DNA from 2 places in the Marichromatium sp. PS1 genome. Region 1 is predicted to be linked to the other one. Evidence: predicted binding sites of a transcription regulator. Region 1 holds the regulator's gene; the other holds the start of a gene.

Region 1 (7,774 bases):
GCGCGCCTCGGCGGCGCGGACGCGATCACGGAAGTGGGCGATGGTGAGGTCGTCGGCATCGCACAGCACGGTGCCGTTCTCGCCGTCGACCACCAGGAACTCGCGCGGCTCGATGTAGCGGGTGATGTTGCGCACCCCGATCACCGCCGGGACCCCGAGGCTGCGCGCGAGGATCGCGGTGTGCGACATCGGCCCGCCGAACTCGGTGACGAAGCCGGCGATGCCGCGATGATGGAGCAGGATGGTATCGGCCGGGGTGAGGTCGCGGGCGACCACCACATGGCCGTCGAGATCGTGCTCGGGCAGGCGCGGCTCCGGGGACTCGCCGGCGAGGAAGGACTGGATCTGGTGGACGACGTGCTCGACGTCGTCACGGCGGGTGCGCAGATAGGGGTCGTCCATCTCGTCGAAGATGCGCACCAGGGTGTCGCGCTGCTGCTGCAGCGCCCACTCGGCGCTGCAGCGCTCGGCGCTGACGATGCGCCGGACCTCCTCGACCAGCGCCGCGTCCTCGAGCATCAGCAGATGGGTATCGATGAATTCGGCGATGTTCTGCGGGGTCTGGGTGGGGATCTGCGCGCGCACCGCCTCGAGCGCGCCACGTGCCGAGGCGATCGCCCGCTCCAGCCGCTCGAGTTCGGCGGGTACCTGCTCGTCGCTGATCTCGATATGGCCGATGGTGGCCAGGCTGCGACTGTCGACCAGCGCCGGCCCGAGCGCGATGGCGCGCGTCGAGTGGATGCCGATGCCCTGGTAGGCGATGGTCACTCGCCTTCCCCGAAGCGGTCGCCGATGAGTTGCTCGATCGCCGTCAGTGCAGCGGCCTCGTCCTCGCCCTCGGCGCTGACGGTGATCCAGGTGCCGCGGCTGGCGGCCAGCATCATCACCCCCATGATGCTCTTGCCGTTGACGCGCTGACCGCGGCGCTCGACCTCGATGCGGCTGGTGAAGCCGTTGGCGCACTGCACCAGCTTGGCCGCAGCGCGGGCGTGGAGGCCGAGTTTGTTGATGATCTCGAAGTCCTTGCTGGTCATGCGTCCTGCTCCTGGCAGCGAATCACACCCTCGCGCCCGCCCTCGAGCGCCTTCTCGGCGACGCTGTCGAGGTCGAGCTCGGCATAGTTGAGCGCGCGCAGCAGCATCGGCAGGTTGACCCCGGAGATCACCCGCACCCGGCGTCGCTGCTCGTGCAGCGCCAGGGCGATGTTGGCCGGGGTGGCACCGTAGAGATCGGTGAGCACCAGTACGCCGCCGCCCTGGTCGAGTCGGTCGACGCAGTCGAGCGCCTCGCGCAGCATGCACTCGCAGGGACGGTCGTTGACCAGTTCGAGCGCTTCGGTGGCTGCCGGCTCGGTGCCGAGGATGGCGCTGGCGATGCGCAGCAGGTCGCCGCCGAGTGGCTGGTGGGTGATGAGTAACAGTCCGATGCTCACGGTAACTCCCGGTGTCTGACCAGCACCTTGTGACCGGTCTGCTCGAAGTGACGGCGCAGCGCCTCGGTCATGTAGACCGAGCGATGCTGGCCGCCGGTACAGCCGATGGCGATGGTGAGATAACTGCGCCCGTCGGTCTCGAAGCGCGGGATCCAGCGGTCGAAGAAGGCGAGCATGTCGTCACGCATCTCGCCGACCTCGGTGCTGGCGTCGAGGAACTCCATCACCGGCTGATCGAGTCCGGTCAGTGGCTTGAGTTCCGGCTGCCAGTGCGGGTTGGGCAGGCAGCGCACGTCGAAGATGAAGTCGACGTCCTTGGGCACGCCGTGCTTGAAGCCGAACGACTGCAGCAGGATCGAGACCTTGGGCGAGTCGCTGCCGACGAGGTGGGCGCGGACCAGGTCGCGTAGTTCGTGCACATTGGTGTGGGTGGTGTCGATACGGATCTCGGCGCAGCGGCCGATGGCCTCGAGCAGACGGCGCTCGAGGCGGATGGCCTCGTCGAGCGAGCGGTTGCCGCGGGTGAGCGGGTGACGCCGCCGGGTCTCGCTGAAGCGGCGCTTGAGGGTGTCGGTGTCGGCGTCGAGGAACATCACCCGACAGTCGATGCCCTGGGCGCGTGCCTCCTCGATCAGCTCCGCGAGCCGACCGAGCGCGCGCGGGCTGGTGCGCGCGTCGATGCCCACCGCGGTGCTGGAGAAGCCGTCGTCGGGGGCCTTGCGCAGCCCCGCGACCAGGTCCTTGAGCAGGAACAGCGGCAGGTTGTCGATGCAGTAATAGCCAAGGTCCTCGAGCGTATGCAGGGCGACGCTCTTGCCCGAGCCGGACAGGCCACTGAGGATGACGAGTTTCATGGGCTGCGGGTTGCTCCGGGCCGGTCCCGATCGAGGTCGGGAGCGGTGCTAGGGTCTGGATCCGGGGCCGGGCGGGTCGGGGCGGTCGAGACGGATCGCCCGCGCCTGCCGGTCGATGAAGTCGACGCCGGCGTCATAGCCACGGATACGTAGGATCTGGTGGCGCACTGCCGCTTCCACCAGGATGGCCAGGTTGCGTCCCGGCGCCACCGGCATGGTGATGGTTGGGATCGCCACCCCGAGCACGTCGGTTGCCGAGAGGCTGCCGGTGAGCCGGTCGAGACCGGCGATCTGTTGCTGGTCGAGGGGTTGCAGATCGATGATCAGGTTCAGCGTCTTGCTGCGCTGGACCGCGCCCTCGCCGAACATCGCGCGGATGTTGAGGATACCCAGCCCGCGCACCTCGAGGAAGTCCCGCAGGGTCTCCGGGCAGGTGCCCTCGATGGCCTCCGGGGCGATGCGCGCGAAGCGCGGCGCGTCGTCGGCGATGAGCCGATGACCGCGGGTGATCAGGTCGAGCGCCAGCTCGCTCTTGCCCACCGCCGGATCGCCGACCAGCAATACCCCCATCCCCAGCACCTCGATGAAGACGCCGTGCAGGGTCTGGCGCTCGGCCAGGGCGTGGGTGAGAAAATAGCGCAGGTGGTTGATCAGCTCCTCGTCGCCGAGCGGCGAGCCGAGCAGCGGGGTGTCGTGCTCGGCGGCGAAGGCGAAGAAGGCGGGGTGGGGCTCGAGGCCGTCGGCGAACAGGATCGCCGCCGGCTGCTCGGCGAAGAGTTGCTCGAGGGTTTCCTCGAAGGCGGTGCGTCCCAGTGCCTGGAGATAGCGCTGCTCGGCGCGCCCGATCACCTGCAGACAGTTGGGATGGATGCAGTTGAGCGAGCCGATCAGCGACTCGCGCGAGCGTGCGCGCTCGGGCCGGCGCAGTGGGGAGCCTTGTTCGGGCTCGCCGTTGAGCCAGCGCAGCTGCAGCCGCGGGCCGGTCTGTTCGAGGAGTGACTGGAGGCTGTCGAGCATGGCCCAGGTCGGCGTGGCGCTAGCGCGCCTCGCTCGTCTCGATCAGTTGCAGGACGGTCGCCGCCGAGCCGGCCTCGCGCAGCGCGGCGCGGGTGGCCGGGTCGCTGAACATGCCGGCGAGCCGGGCGAGCAAGCGCAGATGCTCCTCGGTGGCGCTCTCCGGGACCAGCAGGGCGAAGGCGAGATCGACCGGCTCGCCGTCGATCGCGTCATAGTCGACCCCGGTGCTGGTGCTGACGAAGGCCCCGAGCACCTCGTTGATCTCCTTGATGCGGGCGTGCGGCAGCGCCACACCGTGACCGAGTCCGGTGCTGCCGAGTCGCTCGCGCTCGAGCAGACGCTCGAAGACGAGTTCGGTGTTGAGACGGGGGTGGTCGTTGGCCAGCAGCTCGGCGAGCGTCTCGAGCAGCCGCTTCTTGCTGGCGATCTCGGCACCGCAGCTGACTCGGGCCTCGCTGATCAGGTCTGGACTGAACATCGGTCAAGGCTCCTGGTGGTCGCAGGGACAGGGGCGCTGGGCGGTGACGGTGTCCGGTGTCCATACCGGCGGGTGATCGGGGCGCGTGGTCGTGGTCATGGATTCTGGGTGTCCTTCGAGTCGTCGGAGCCCGCAGGTGTCGATATCGGCTCGGATCTCAGGGTCTCAATGCAAAACACCCCGAACGGCGCGATCACGGATCCGTTCGAGGTGTCGGTGCGTCGGTCCGGCGGGTGTCGGGTGTCCCGACGCCCCGCCGACGCATGGGCCATCAGGCCGTTGCCGGGCTATTCGGTATCGGCCTCGGCGTCGGCCTCGGCTTCAGAGTCGGCCGCCTTCGGGCCGGGTGCGCTGCGATAGTCGTTCTTCTTCTCCTTGTGGCGCAGGATCTGGCGATCGAGCTTGTCGGTCAGGCCGTCGATCGCGGCATACATATCTTCATGCACGGAGTCGGCGAAGAGCTTCCCACCATTGATGTGCAGCGTCGCCTCGGCCTTCTGGTCGAGCTTCTCAACGCTGAGAATGACGTGGGCATTGGTGACGTGGTCGAAGTGACGCGCCAGGCGTGCGAATTTGCTGTCGACGTAGTCGCGCAGTGCCTCGGTGATGTCGACGTGATGACCCGTCAGATTGATTTGCATCATTGGACTCCTTACAGGGGTTCCAAACAGCCTGCTCATGCCAGGCGTTTGCGCTCGTTCGAGGCTGGAATACCCATGGCCTCGCGGTACTTGGCGACGGTTCGACGCGCGACCTGGATGCCGCGATCGGCCAGTTCGGCCGCGATCTTGCTGTCGCTCAAGGGTTTTCTGGCGGGTTCGGCGGCGATCAGCTTACGAATGAGCGCGCGGATCGCCGTTGATGAACACTCCCCACCAGAAGTGGTGCTGACGTGGGACGAGAAGAAGTACTTGAACTCCAGGGTGCCCCTCGGCGTATGCATGTATTTCTGCGTGGTGACCCGGGAGACGGTCGACTCGTGCAGCTCGAGCGCCTCGGCGACGTCGCGCAGCACCATCGGCCGCATCGCCTCCTCGCCGTGCTCGAAGAACGCCTGCTGCATCTCCACGATCTTGGCGCCCACCCGCAGCACGGTGTCGTTGCGGCTCGCCAGGCTCTTGATGAACCAGCGCGCCTCCTGCAGGTGGTTGCGCATGGTGACGCTGTCGCTGCTGGTGTCGGCGCGCCGGATCAGCCGGGCGTAGTCTGCGTTCACCCTCAGTTTAGGTGTGGATTCCGGGTTGAGTTCCACCGACCAGCGACCATTCTCTCTGCGCACGAAGATGTCGGGTACAACGTACTCCGGGGGCTCCTGCGCGATCAAGTCGCCGGGGTGCGGGTTGAGCTGGCAGATCAGCGTGAGTGCACCACGAATCTCGGGCTCGGTCTGCTTGAAGCGGCGCATCAGCGCGGCGATGTCCTTGCGCGGCAGGTGCTCGAAGCCGTCGCGACAGATCGCCAGCGCGAGGTCGCGCTGCGGGGTCTCGGCGGGGAGCTGCCGCAGCTGGATCTGCAGGCACTCGGCGAGATCGCGGGCGCCGACCCCCGGGGGATCGAACGACTGCACCCGGTGCACCATGGTGGCGATCTCCTCGAGGCTGATCTGATCGTCGCCGATGGTGCTCAGCAGCTCGTCGAGATCGGCCCGAAGATAGCCGCGCGCGTCGATGGCATCGATCACCGCCTCGGCGATCATCTCGTCGCGCTCGCTCAGCCGGATCAGGTTGAGCTGCCAGAGGAGGTGATCGTGCAGGGTCTGAGGGCGGCTCTGGTGGAGGAAGGGGTCGAAATCGGCGTTCTCGGCGCTGCCCTGGGTGCTCGGCGGTAGATAGCCGTCGTAGACATCGGCCCACTGGGTGTCGACCGGGAGCTCATCGGGGATCTCGTTGGTCTCGCCCTGGAGCTCACGCTCGGCGCTGCCCTGCTCATCGCTGGGCGGGGACTCGTGTGCGCCATTGCCGCTGTCCTCTCCGTTGGCGGCGAAGCGGTCGGCCTCCTCGGCCTCCTCGAGCATCAGGTTGGAGTCCAGCGCCTCCTGGATCTCCTTCTGCAGCTCGAGCGTCGACAGCTGCAGGAGGCGAATCGCCTGCTGCAGCTGGGGCGTCATCGTCAGGTGTTGGCCGAGGCGAAGCTGGATGGTTTGCTTCATGGATCGCCGATGCGTCTTGCGTCTGTCTCTATGCCGGGTCGATGACCGTCCTATGACGATTATAGGTCGGGTGGCAACAAAGGTGCCTGAGTCACGTCAAGCGCGCCCCCTGCCGGGGCGCGATGGTCTTCATCTTACTCCCAATATGTAGCAGCGGGGCGCGGATGCTGCCGCCTACATGCTACATGGCGAAGTCGGCGCCGAGATAGACGTCGCGTACCTGCTGGTTGGCGAGCAGCTCGTCGGGGCGGCCGGCGGCGATCACCTCGCCATTACTGATGATGTAGCCGCGATCGCAGATGTCGAGCGTCTCGCGCACGTTGTGATCGGTGATCAACACGCCGATGCCGCGCTCGCGCAGGTGCGAGACGATCGCCTTGATGTCGCCCACGGCGATCGGGTCGACGCCGGCGAAGGGCTCGTCGAGCAGCATCACCTTGGGGTCGACGGCCAGCGCGCGGGCGATCTCGAGACGACGGCGCTCGCCGCCGGAGAGGCTGAGTGCCAGCGACTCGCCGATATGGGCGATGCCGAGCTCCTCGAGCAGCTGCTCGCAACGCTGCTCGCGCTGCTCGCGGTCGAGGTCGCCGCGGGTCTCGAGGATCGCGAGGATGTTGTCGCGCGCGCTGAGCTTGCGAAACACCGAGGGCTCCTGCGCCAGATAGCTCAGTCCGGCGCGCGCGCGCGCATGCATCGGCATCAGGGTGACATCGTGCTCGTCGAGGGTGATGCGCCCCTGGTCGGCAGGGATCAGCCCGACGATGAGATAGAAGCAGGTGGTCTTGCCCGCGCCGTTGGGGCCGAGCAGCCCGACCACCTCGCCGGCCTCGACCTCGACGCTCACTCCCCGCAGGACCTCGCGGCTGCGATAACGTTTCTTGAGCTGTTCGGCGCGCAGTACGCTCATCCGTCGATCCCTGTCATGACTCCTCCTCGGGGGTGATGGTGATCCGCACCCGACCGCTGCCGCCGGCACGGAAGTGTTCGCGGGCACGGTCGTAGACGATGCGCTCGCTGGCGACGCGGTCCTCGCCCTGGATCAGTACCGCCTCGTCGATCAGCACCAGCTCGTCGCGGTCGGTGTCGAACTCCATGCGCCTGGCGAAGGCGCGGACCTCGCCCTGGTCGTCCTCGAGCAGTTGACGGAAGCGCGCCGGGGTGCCGATGGCGATGATCTGGCGCGGGCGGCGGTCCTCGCGGTGATAGACGGTCATGTGGTCGGCGTGCAGGCGCATGCTGCCCTGGGTGACCTCGACGTTGCCGACATAGATGCTGGTGCCCTCGGCCTCGCGTACCTCGACGTCGTCGGCCTCGATGTACATCGGTTGCTGGGGGTCGTCGTCGAGCGCGTTGGCCGGGTTCCAGCCGAACAACAGCAACAGTGCCAGCAGGCGCAGTGGAGGGCTCATGGTTGGGTCTCCTGGGTCGGGGCGAGCAGCATCCGGGTGCGACCGTGGAAGGTGGCGCGCGCCGGCTCGTCGTACCACAGCTGCATGCCGGTGGCGCTCAGCCAGTCCTCGCCGCTGGCCACCCGCACCGGCAGGTCGGTACGGGCATAGGCGCGCTGGTGCCAGACGTTGAGCTGCTCGGTCTCGATGTGCGCGGGCGGGGCCTCGGCGGTGGCGTCGCGCTCGAGATGGACGTCGCCGGTCAGCCGCACCTCCGCGCCGCCGTCGAGCACCAGCCCGTGCTCGGCGCGCGCGCGCCACGGCGGTCCGTCGGACTGGAACAGCTGCATGTGTGGGCGGTCGAGCTCGGAGAGATCCTCGGCGACGAACTGACGCAACTCGGTCGCGCTCAGGCGTCGGCTCGGTGCGCCGCTGGTGTCGGTCTCGAGCGCGGTG
Region 2 (7,774 bases), on a different contig from region 1:
CGTCGTAGGTGAGGGTGAACGGGTTGAGATAGTTCGGGTTGCTCGAATCGACCACATAGACCCGCGACTCGGTCACCGCGCCGGTGTTGGCGGGATCGGCCGTCACATTGATCACCCCCGCCTCCTCGTCGACGATCTGCTCGGCCTCCGAGCTGAGGTTGATCGACATGTCGATCTCCGAGGTCGGACGCGGCGGATTGTCACCGAAGTCGAGCTGGAGGTCGCTCAACTGACCGGTGCTGAAACCGGGGTCGGGGCTGTTCTTCTCGACCGGCGGGAACACCTGCAGACGCTGGCCGGCGCTGTTGACGACGAAGCCGTCGCGGTTGACCTGGAAGGCCCCGGCGCGGGTGTAGAGCTGCTCGCCGTTGTCGTTGAGCACGAAGAAGCCCTCACCGTTGATCGCGAGATCGAGCGCGTTGTCGGTGAAATCGATGTTGCCCTGGCTGAACTGCTGGGTCACCGCCTCCAGACGCACGCCCGAGCCGATGGCGGTCTTGGTGATGTCGCCGTAGGAGTTGGCGAAGACGTCGGCGAACTCGGCGCGCGACTCCTTGAAGCCGACGGTGCCGGCGTTGGCGATGTTGTTACCCGTGACCTCGAGGTCGGCCGAGGCGGCGTTCAGACCACTGAGTCCGATGCGAAAAGGCATGATGCGTCTCCTGAACTAGAGCTGATATCTGCGATGACGTCCCAGGGTCTACCGGCGCGCCGCATCCATGCGCGCGTCAACTGCCGATGCGGAACACACTGTTGAAGTCGACGTTGCCGAGCCCCTGCACCTGGAGCACCAGGCCACTGTCCTCCCCGCCCAGGGCGACGCTGCTGACCTCGCCACTGACCAGGGTGTAGAGCGCCTCGGTGCTCTCGCCGAGCAGCGCCCTGGACTTGAACTCGTAGGTGCCGCTGGGCGCCTCCGTTCCGTCGTTCGTCAAGCCGTCCCAGGTGAAGTCATGCAAGCCCGATGCCTGGGTACCGAGATCCATCGAGCGCACCACCTGTCCCGCATCGTTGTAGACGTCGACCGTAACGCCAGTCCCGGAGCTCGGCAGACTGATCGCTCCCGCCACCGTCTCCCCCGACTGGAACTCGAAGTCCTCGACCGGCACCAGTACATCGCGACCGACCAGGGACGCGCCCTGCAGGGTCTGCCATTGGCTGAACGACTGCGCCAACGACTCGAAGGCGACGGTCAGCTCCTCGATGCCGGTGACGGTGGAGAACTGCGCCAGCTCGCCGATGAACTCGCCGTTCTCCATCGGGTTGAGCGGGTCCTGGTTGGACAGCTGGGTGGTCATCAGCTTGAGGAAGTCCTCCTGGCCGAGCGAGTTGTCGATCGGTTCCTTCTTGGTGCCCTCGTAACTGCTGAGCCCCAGCCCAGTGAGCACGTCGGTATTGATTTCACTCATGGCGAGGCTCCTAGCTCTGACCGATGCGCAGGGTGCGCTGCAACAGCTGGCGCGAGGTGTTCATCACCTCGACGTTGGCCTCGTAGCTGCGCGAGGCCGACATCATGTTGGCCATCTCCTCGACGACGCTGATCGCCGGGCGGAACACATAGCCCTCCTCATTGGCCTGCGGGTGGTTGGGCTCGAAGGTCGGGATCGGCTCGGCGGTGGAGTCGACGATATCGGCCACCCGCACCGGGCGGGCCGCGCCCGTGGGGTCGCTGCGATCGAGCAGGGTCTGGAACAGCACCTGCTTCGACTTGTAGGTCTCCTCCGGCGAGCTCGCCGCGGTATTGGCGTTGGCCAGGTTTGAAGCGACGGTATTCAGTCGCACCGACTGCGCGGTCAGCGCCGAGGCCGAGGTATTGAAGACACTGAATAGGGTGCTCATGCCTTACTCCTTGCGTAGTGCGGAGCGGATGCCGGAAACCCGACGATTGAGGAACTCGAGGCTGCTCTGGAACTGCATGGCGTTCTCGGCGAAGGCGGCGCGCTCGAACTGCGGGTCGACGGTGTTGCCATCGAGCGACGGCTGCGACGGGATGCGATAGAGCGGCGCCATCGCCGAGTCCAGATCCGCGCGCGGCAGCGGCAGATGGCCCTGCCGGGTCTGCTCCAGTGGCAACAGATCGTCACGCTCGACCTGGGTGGCGAGCGCAGACCTGAAATCGATGTCCTGTGCCTTGTAGTTCGGGGTGTCCGCGTTGGCGAGGTTCGAGGCCAGCAGCTCCAGACGCTGTGCCCGCACCCGTACCGCCGCGGGCTGGATCCCCAGTGCCTTGTCGAGTGAAAGACTCATGTGGAACACGCCTGTGGCATTGACTTGCCGAAGACAATGCAAACATTAGGCCAACCTGGAGGCTGGAGGCTGGAGGCTGGAGGCTGGAGGCTGGAGGCTGGAGGCTGGAGGCTGGAGGCTGGAGGCTGGAGGCTGGAGGCTGGAGGCTGGAGGCTGGAGGCTGGAGGCTGGAGGCTGGGGAGGCTGGAGACGACCCCGCCGCGAACAGACAGGAGCGCGAGCGGGGTCGTAGAGAGGCGCTAACGACGCCTGAGCACGGCGCCCTTTGGCGTGCGGACCATCTCGAAGGCGTTGGTATAGGAGCCGACCGATTCGGAGGCTCCGACGAAGAGATAGCCACCCGGCTCCATCTGTTTGGCAATGCCGTCAAAAACCCGACGCTTGGTCTCGGCCGAGAAATAGATCAGCACGTTGCGACAGAAGACGATCTCGAACTTGCCGAGCGCGGCATAGGACTCCATCAGGTTGAGCTTCTGGAAGCGGACCCGACGCTGGATATCGGGCTTGATGCGATGCCCGTTGGGCACGGTCTCGAAGAAACGGTCGCGCCGTTCCTTGCTCAGGCCGCGCACGATCCCAAGCCCATCGTAGACACCACCACGCGCCTCGGCGAGCACGGTATCGGAGAGATCGGTGCCGAGCACGCTGGTCTGGATGTTCTTCGGCGGAAAGCTCTGCTCCCACTCGGCCAGCACCATGGCGATGCTGTAAGGCTCCTGACCGCTCGAGCAGGCCGCCGACCAGATGCGGATCGGGCGTTTCTTTTCCGCCAGCTCGGGGAGGACCACGTGGCGCAGGATCTCGAACGGATAGACATCACGAAACCAGGAGGTCTCGTTGGTGGTCATCGCGTCGATCACACGCGACTTGAGCGTCGGGTCCGCAGAGCGGCGCAGCGCGCGCAGCAGCTCCTCGACACTGGAGAAGGAGAACTCACCGAGCAGGCGCGAGAGCCGACTGGAGACGAGATACTGACGATTCTCACCCAGCACCAAGCCGCAGCACTCGGAGAGAAAGCGCGAGAATTCTGCGTAGTCTTGCGGATCTATCACGACAGACCTCTGGCCAAACGTCCGTTCGCATCCGCCATGCACTGGCGCAGGACCACGCTGATCGAATCACTCAATGGAATACTCACACTTTCTATGCATCAGGAAGACTGTAAGGGCCATCTCGCTCAGGAGTCGTCCGCGGGTCGGCCACCATGCTTCATCACCATCGCGGCCAACTCGTCCGGATCGAACTTCGGCAGGAAGTCATCGGCCCCGGCGCGCTTGACCATATCGGCGTTGAACTGCCCGCTCAGCGAGGAGTGCAGCACCACCGGCAGATCCTTGAGCTTGCTATTGTCGCGGATCTTGCGGGTCAGGGTATAGCCGTCCATACGCGGCATCTCGATGTCGGAGATCACCATCTCGATGGTGTCCGAGACAGCGCCAGTCTCGGCCAGCTCCTCGAGGAAGTCGAGCGCGGCGCGACCATCGGAGCGGGTCTCGACCTGGAAACCGATCTCGCCAATGGCGCGCTCGATCTGCTTGCGCGCGACCATCGAGTCGTCGACCACCAGGATCGACTTGTGATGATCGATGTGCTCGGCCCGCTCCAGGGTGGTCTCCGAGACATCTTCCTTGAGCTGATTGATGGCAGCGAACACCCGCTCGACATCGATGATCTGCACCAGCCGCCCCTCGACCTCGGTGACCGCCACCAGATAGCTTTCCTGTTCGGTCCCTCGTGGCGGCGGCTTCACCGTCTCCCAGTTGACGTTGACGATACGATCCACCGCCGAGACCCAGAAGCCCTGCACCGAACGGTTGAACTCGGTGACGATCACCTTGGCATCGGTATCATCCCCCGGCCGGTCGACGAAGCCGATGGCCTGCGCCAGATCGATGATCGAAACCGTGCGGTCACGGATCGTCGCCACGCCGCGCACGATCGCGCTCGCCCCGGGCAACTGCTGCAGCTTGGGGCGAGCGATCACCTCGCGAACCTTGAACACATTGATACCGAACGTCTGGTCGCTGCCGAGGTGGAACAGCAGCAGCTCCATGCGATTCTGCCCCACCATGCGGGTACGTTGATCGACGTCGTCAATAAACTGACTCATCTACCACCTCCAAGTCGAGGCCCGCCGGCCCGGGTGATCATGCCTGAGCATGATAGCCTAAGCCGACAGGCTTCATGAACGAATTCGGCGCAGCCGTCCTCTCCCACTCGTCTCTCCGGGGCATCATGACCCAACGAGACGCCACCATCGACCCTGCCCCGGGCTACGCTCAGGCGCGATTTCTGCATGCCATGGCGTATCGGACAGCCGACCCGGCGCGTCGGCACCCCGCCAGCATCCATTCAGCGGTGATCCCCATGCAACCATCCACCTCTATCGACAACCCGACACGGCGCACCATCAGCCTGGCGATCGCCCTCGCCGGTCTCCTCAGCCTGCTGTTGTGGCCAGCGCAGCACCCCCAGGCTGGCGAGATCGAGTCGGTCGAGCGACTCCGCGATACCGTGGCCACCTATCTCTCGGCGATCACCCAAACGACGGGGACGGACGAGATCGAGGTCCTGGTCGGCCAGATCGACGCCCGCCTGCGACTGGCGCGGTGTGATCGTACGCCGAACGCCAGTCTCGCCCCCGGCGCCCGCACCAGCGGCTCGACCACCGTCAACCTGCGCTGCTCCGAGCCGGTGCAATGGTCGATCTTCGTCCCCGCCCGTATCGAGCGCCACACCCAGGTCGTGGTGGTCGCCAGGCCGATCGCCCGCGAGCAGCGTATCCAGGCAACCGACCTGCGGCGTGAACGCCAGGAGGTCTCGAGCCTGAGCGGTGGTTACTTCAGGGACCCGAACGCCGTGATCGGCATGGAAGCGCGCCGCGCGCTCACTCCGGGGCAAGTCATCACCAGCGCCCACGTCGCCCCGCGCAAGCTCGTCGAGCGCGGACAGCTCGTCACCATCTACTCGGGAGACGGCGGCCTGATGGTCCGAATGTCCGGCGAGGCGCTCGAGGATGGAGCGGCGGGAGAGCGCATCCGCGTGCGCAACCGCTCCTCGCGCCGGATCGTCGAAGGCTATGTGGAACCCTCCGGGCATATCCACGTACCATTGTAGCCATATGGTGGGGCTGCGACGGGCACACGACAATGGACTACAGTTTCCTGGTCGACGGCCGTTATCAGCTGTGAGCCCACGTCGATCGGAAGCAACGCCAATGGACATCAAGAACCTCACCACGACCGCGTTTCGCACCGAAGGCAACAACTCCGCCGGCAACGGCGTGCGCGGTGGCGCCAAGGCGCCCGAGGGCGAGGCCCAGGCACGTCCGGGCGTCGAGGGTGGGGAGACGGTCACGTTGACCTCAGCGGCCAAGAGCATGAGCGCATCGCGGGGCGAATCGACCGAGCCGCCGATCGACGAGGCCAAGGTCGCGAAGATCAAGCAGGCCATCGCCGAGGGGCGCTATCCGATCGACAACCAGCAGCTCGCCGACAGCGTCATCGAGTTCGAGCAACTGCTGGCCTGAATCACCGTCTGACTTGAGGTTGGCCCATGGAGCACACCGGTCCCTTCGCCCACTCGCTCGAAACGGCGATCGCCCTGGCGACCCGTCTGGAGCAGGCGTTGCTCGACGAGACCCGGGCGATCGAGCTGCGCGATCCCGATGAGTTGCAGCGCGTCGTCGCCGGCAAGCAGCAGCTCGCCGACCAGCTCGAGGAAGAGACGTTACGCATGAAGCAATGGGTCGAGGACACCGGCTACACCTTCGACGCTCAGGGCGTGGAGCGGCTGCTCGAGCGCGTTGATCCACGACGCGACCTCACCCCGCGCTGGGATGCGCTGCGGGGCTACGTGGTGCGCTGCGACCAACTCAACCGCACCAATGCCACACTGATCAATCGTGATCGCAAGCGCGTCACCCTGTCGCTGCGCATCCTCCGCGGCGAGGACCCCAACGCCACCACCTACGACCCGCGCGGCCAAGCCAACAACGGCACCCCGCACAGTCGCACCATCAGCCGCGCCTGACAGGCCGACCTCGCCCTGGCCGGAGCCGGACGGCCCCTCCGCCAACCACAGACCGAGCAGCATCATGGCCGCAGAAGAGTTGATCACCAACCCCGGACGGATCTCGACCATCCTCAGCGACATGAATCACCGGCTGCTGGTGGTCAACGTCCGTCTCGATCCCGACGGCCCGCTGTTCGCCTCCTCGCTGATCCGTCTCGATGGTGAACAGCGCACACTGTTTCTCGACGAACTCCACCCCGAGGAGGGACATCAGCAGGTCGGCCAGGCCCATGAGATCCGCGTCTATGGCAACCTGCGCGGGATCGCGATCCGCTTCTCGACCCGGGTGGCCGACATCCTCGAGGAGGACGGCATCGCGCTCTACGCCTGCCCCTACCCCGAGGCACTCAACTATCTGCAGCGTCGCGAGATCTTCCGCGCCGCCCTGCCCTTTGGCGAGATCCGTCACGTTCGTCTGCACCACGTCAACTCCAGTGATACGCTCAACGGCCGGCTGCTCGACCTCTCGGCCAAGGGCTTCTGTCTCGAGGTCGACTGGAGCGATATCGCACGGGTCGAGCCCGGCACCCTGCTGCACTACTCGGGGATGCAGCTGCCGGTCCTGAACGCACCGCTGACCGGCGAGGCAGTCCTGATCAACAGCCGACCGGTGGCCGAGCCCGGGCGCTTCGCCGCCGGTTTTCGTATCGTCAATCTCGATCAGGGCACCGAGCGCGCGCTGATGCGCGCAACCCTCCACTATCAGCGTGAGGCGCGCAAGGTCGCGGTCTGACCCGCGAGCCCCGCATCACGGCCCGCATGAGCGAACCCATCCCAGGTCAACCATTGCTGCAGCTGCTGAGCAGCAGCCGGATGCAGGGCAGCGCCACGGTACGACAGGCCCTGGAGCTGACCATCGGATTGAAGCTCGAGCTTGAGCTCGCCACACCGAACCGCACCCCAGCGCCCGCCCCGGGAGAGGTCTTCGCCCGGGTCCGTCCCCCGGGCCCGGGCACCAGCTGGTCGGCCCCGCTGCAACTGCGCTTGCTGGCACCACTGCCATCCACGCAGTCGCCAGCACAGGCCAGCGCCCCACAGCCCAGTCCTCAGCTCCCGGGGGCGGCGACATCGACATCAACGCCGCCGCCCCAACCGAACGCCGCGCCCCTGCCCACGCGGCCAACCGCCGAGGTCATCGCGCTGCGCCCGATCCCGACGCTACGGCTACTCCCCGCCCAACCGCCTCCCGCACCGCTCGCACCCCCTTCGGCAACGCTTGCAAACAGCGAGACGATGACACGCGACTGGCTCACCCAACAGGTCAGGCTGCACCTGCCACAGGCACGCGCACTCGCCGAGACCCTCACCGAATGGAGCAGACGACTCACGACCCAGGAGGCCATCGGCACGGCCCAACCCAAGGGGCAGACGCCGGCCCCGAGCACCGCCGCCGTCCCACTCAACGACCGACTCGAGCGTCTGATCAGCCGCCTGCCCGGCCCCAGCACACTCA

What was found. Region 1 encodes sigma-54, which starts transcription at its own class of promoters, with help from an activator protein. Its sites were predicted from a motif close to TGGCANGNTNCNTGCTT; they were not measured.
Region 2: the regulator sigma-54 is predicted to act here: its motif matches at 4,529-4,545, upstream of flgA (flagellar basal body P-ring formation chaperone FlgA).

Annotation. Positions count from the first base shown of each region.
Region 1 is NZ_BAAFHB010000002.1:800,477-808,250, forward strand. It holds gene ptsP (phosphoenolpyruvate--protein phosphotransferase) at 1-768, opposite strand, end outside; gene ACAM26_RS04885 (HPr family phosphocarrier protein) at 765-1,034, opposite strand; gene ACAM26_RS04890 (PTS sugar transporter subunit IIA) at 1,031-1,432, opposite strand; gene rapZ (RNase adapter RapZ) at 1,429-2,286, opposite strand; gene hprK (HPr(Ser) kinase/phosphatase) at 2,335-3,303, opposite strand; gene ACAM26_RS04905 (PTS sugar transporter subunit IIA) at 3,323-3,781, opposite strand; gene raiA (ribosome-associated translation inhibitor RaiA) at 4,069-4,422, opposite strand; gene ACAM26_RS04915 (RNA polymerase factor sigma-54) at 4,458-5,930, opposite strand; gene lptB (LPS export ABC transporter ATP-binding protein) at 6,112-6,837, opposite strand; gene lptA (lipopolysaccharide transport periplasmic protein LptA) at 6,851-7,339, opposite strand; gene lptC (LPS export ABC transporter periplasmic protein LptC) at 7,336-7,774, opposite strand, start outside.
Region 2 is NZ_BAAFHB010000004.1:73,656-81,429, reverse strand. It holds partial or broken gene ACAM26_RS09555 (flagellar hook-basal body complex protein) at 107-652, opposite strand; gene ACAM26_RS09550 (flagellar hook assembly protein FlgD) at 729-1,409, opposite strand; gene flgC (flagellar basal body rod protein FlgC) at 1,420-1,839, opposite strand; gene flgB (flagellar basal body rod protein FlgB) at 1,843-2,247, opposite strand; gene ACAM26_RS09535 (protein-glutamate O-methyltransferase CheR) at 2,487-3,299, opposite strand; gene ACAM26_RS09530 (chemotaxis protein CheV) at 3,425-4,357, opposite strand; gene flgA (flagellar basal body P-ring formation chaperone FlgA) at 4,615-5,364, shown strand; gene flgM (flagellar biosynthesis anti-sigma factor FlgM) at 5,465-5,776, shown strand; gene ACAM26_RS09515 (flagella synthesis protein FlgN) at 5,803-6,279, shown strand; gene ACAM26_RS09510 (flagellar brake protein) at 6,344-7,054, shown strand; gene ACAM26_RS09505 (flagellar hook-length control protein FliK) at 7,555-7,774, shown strand, end outside.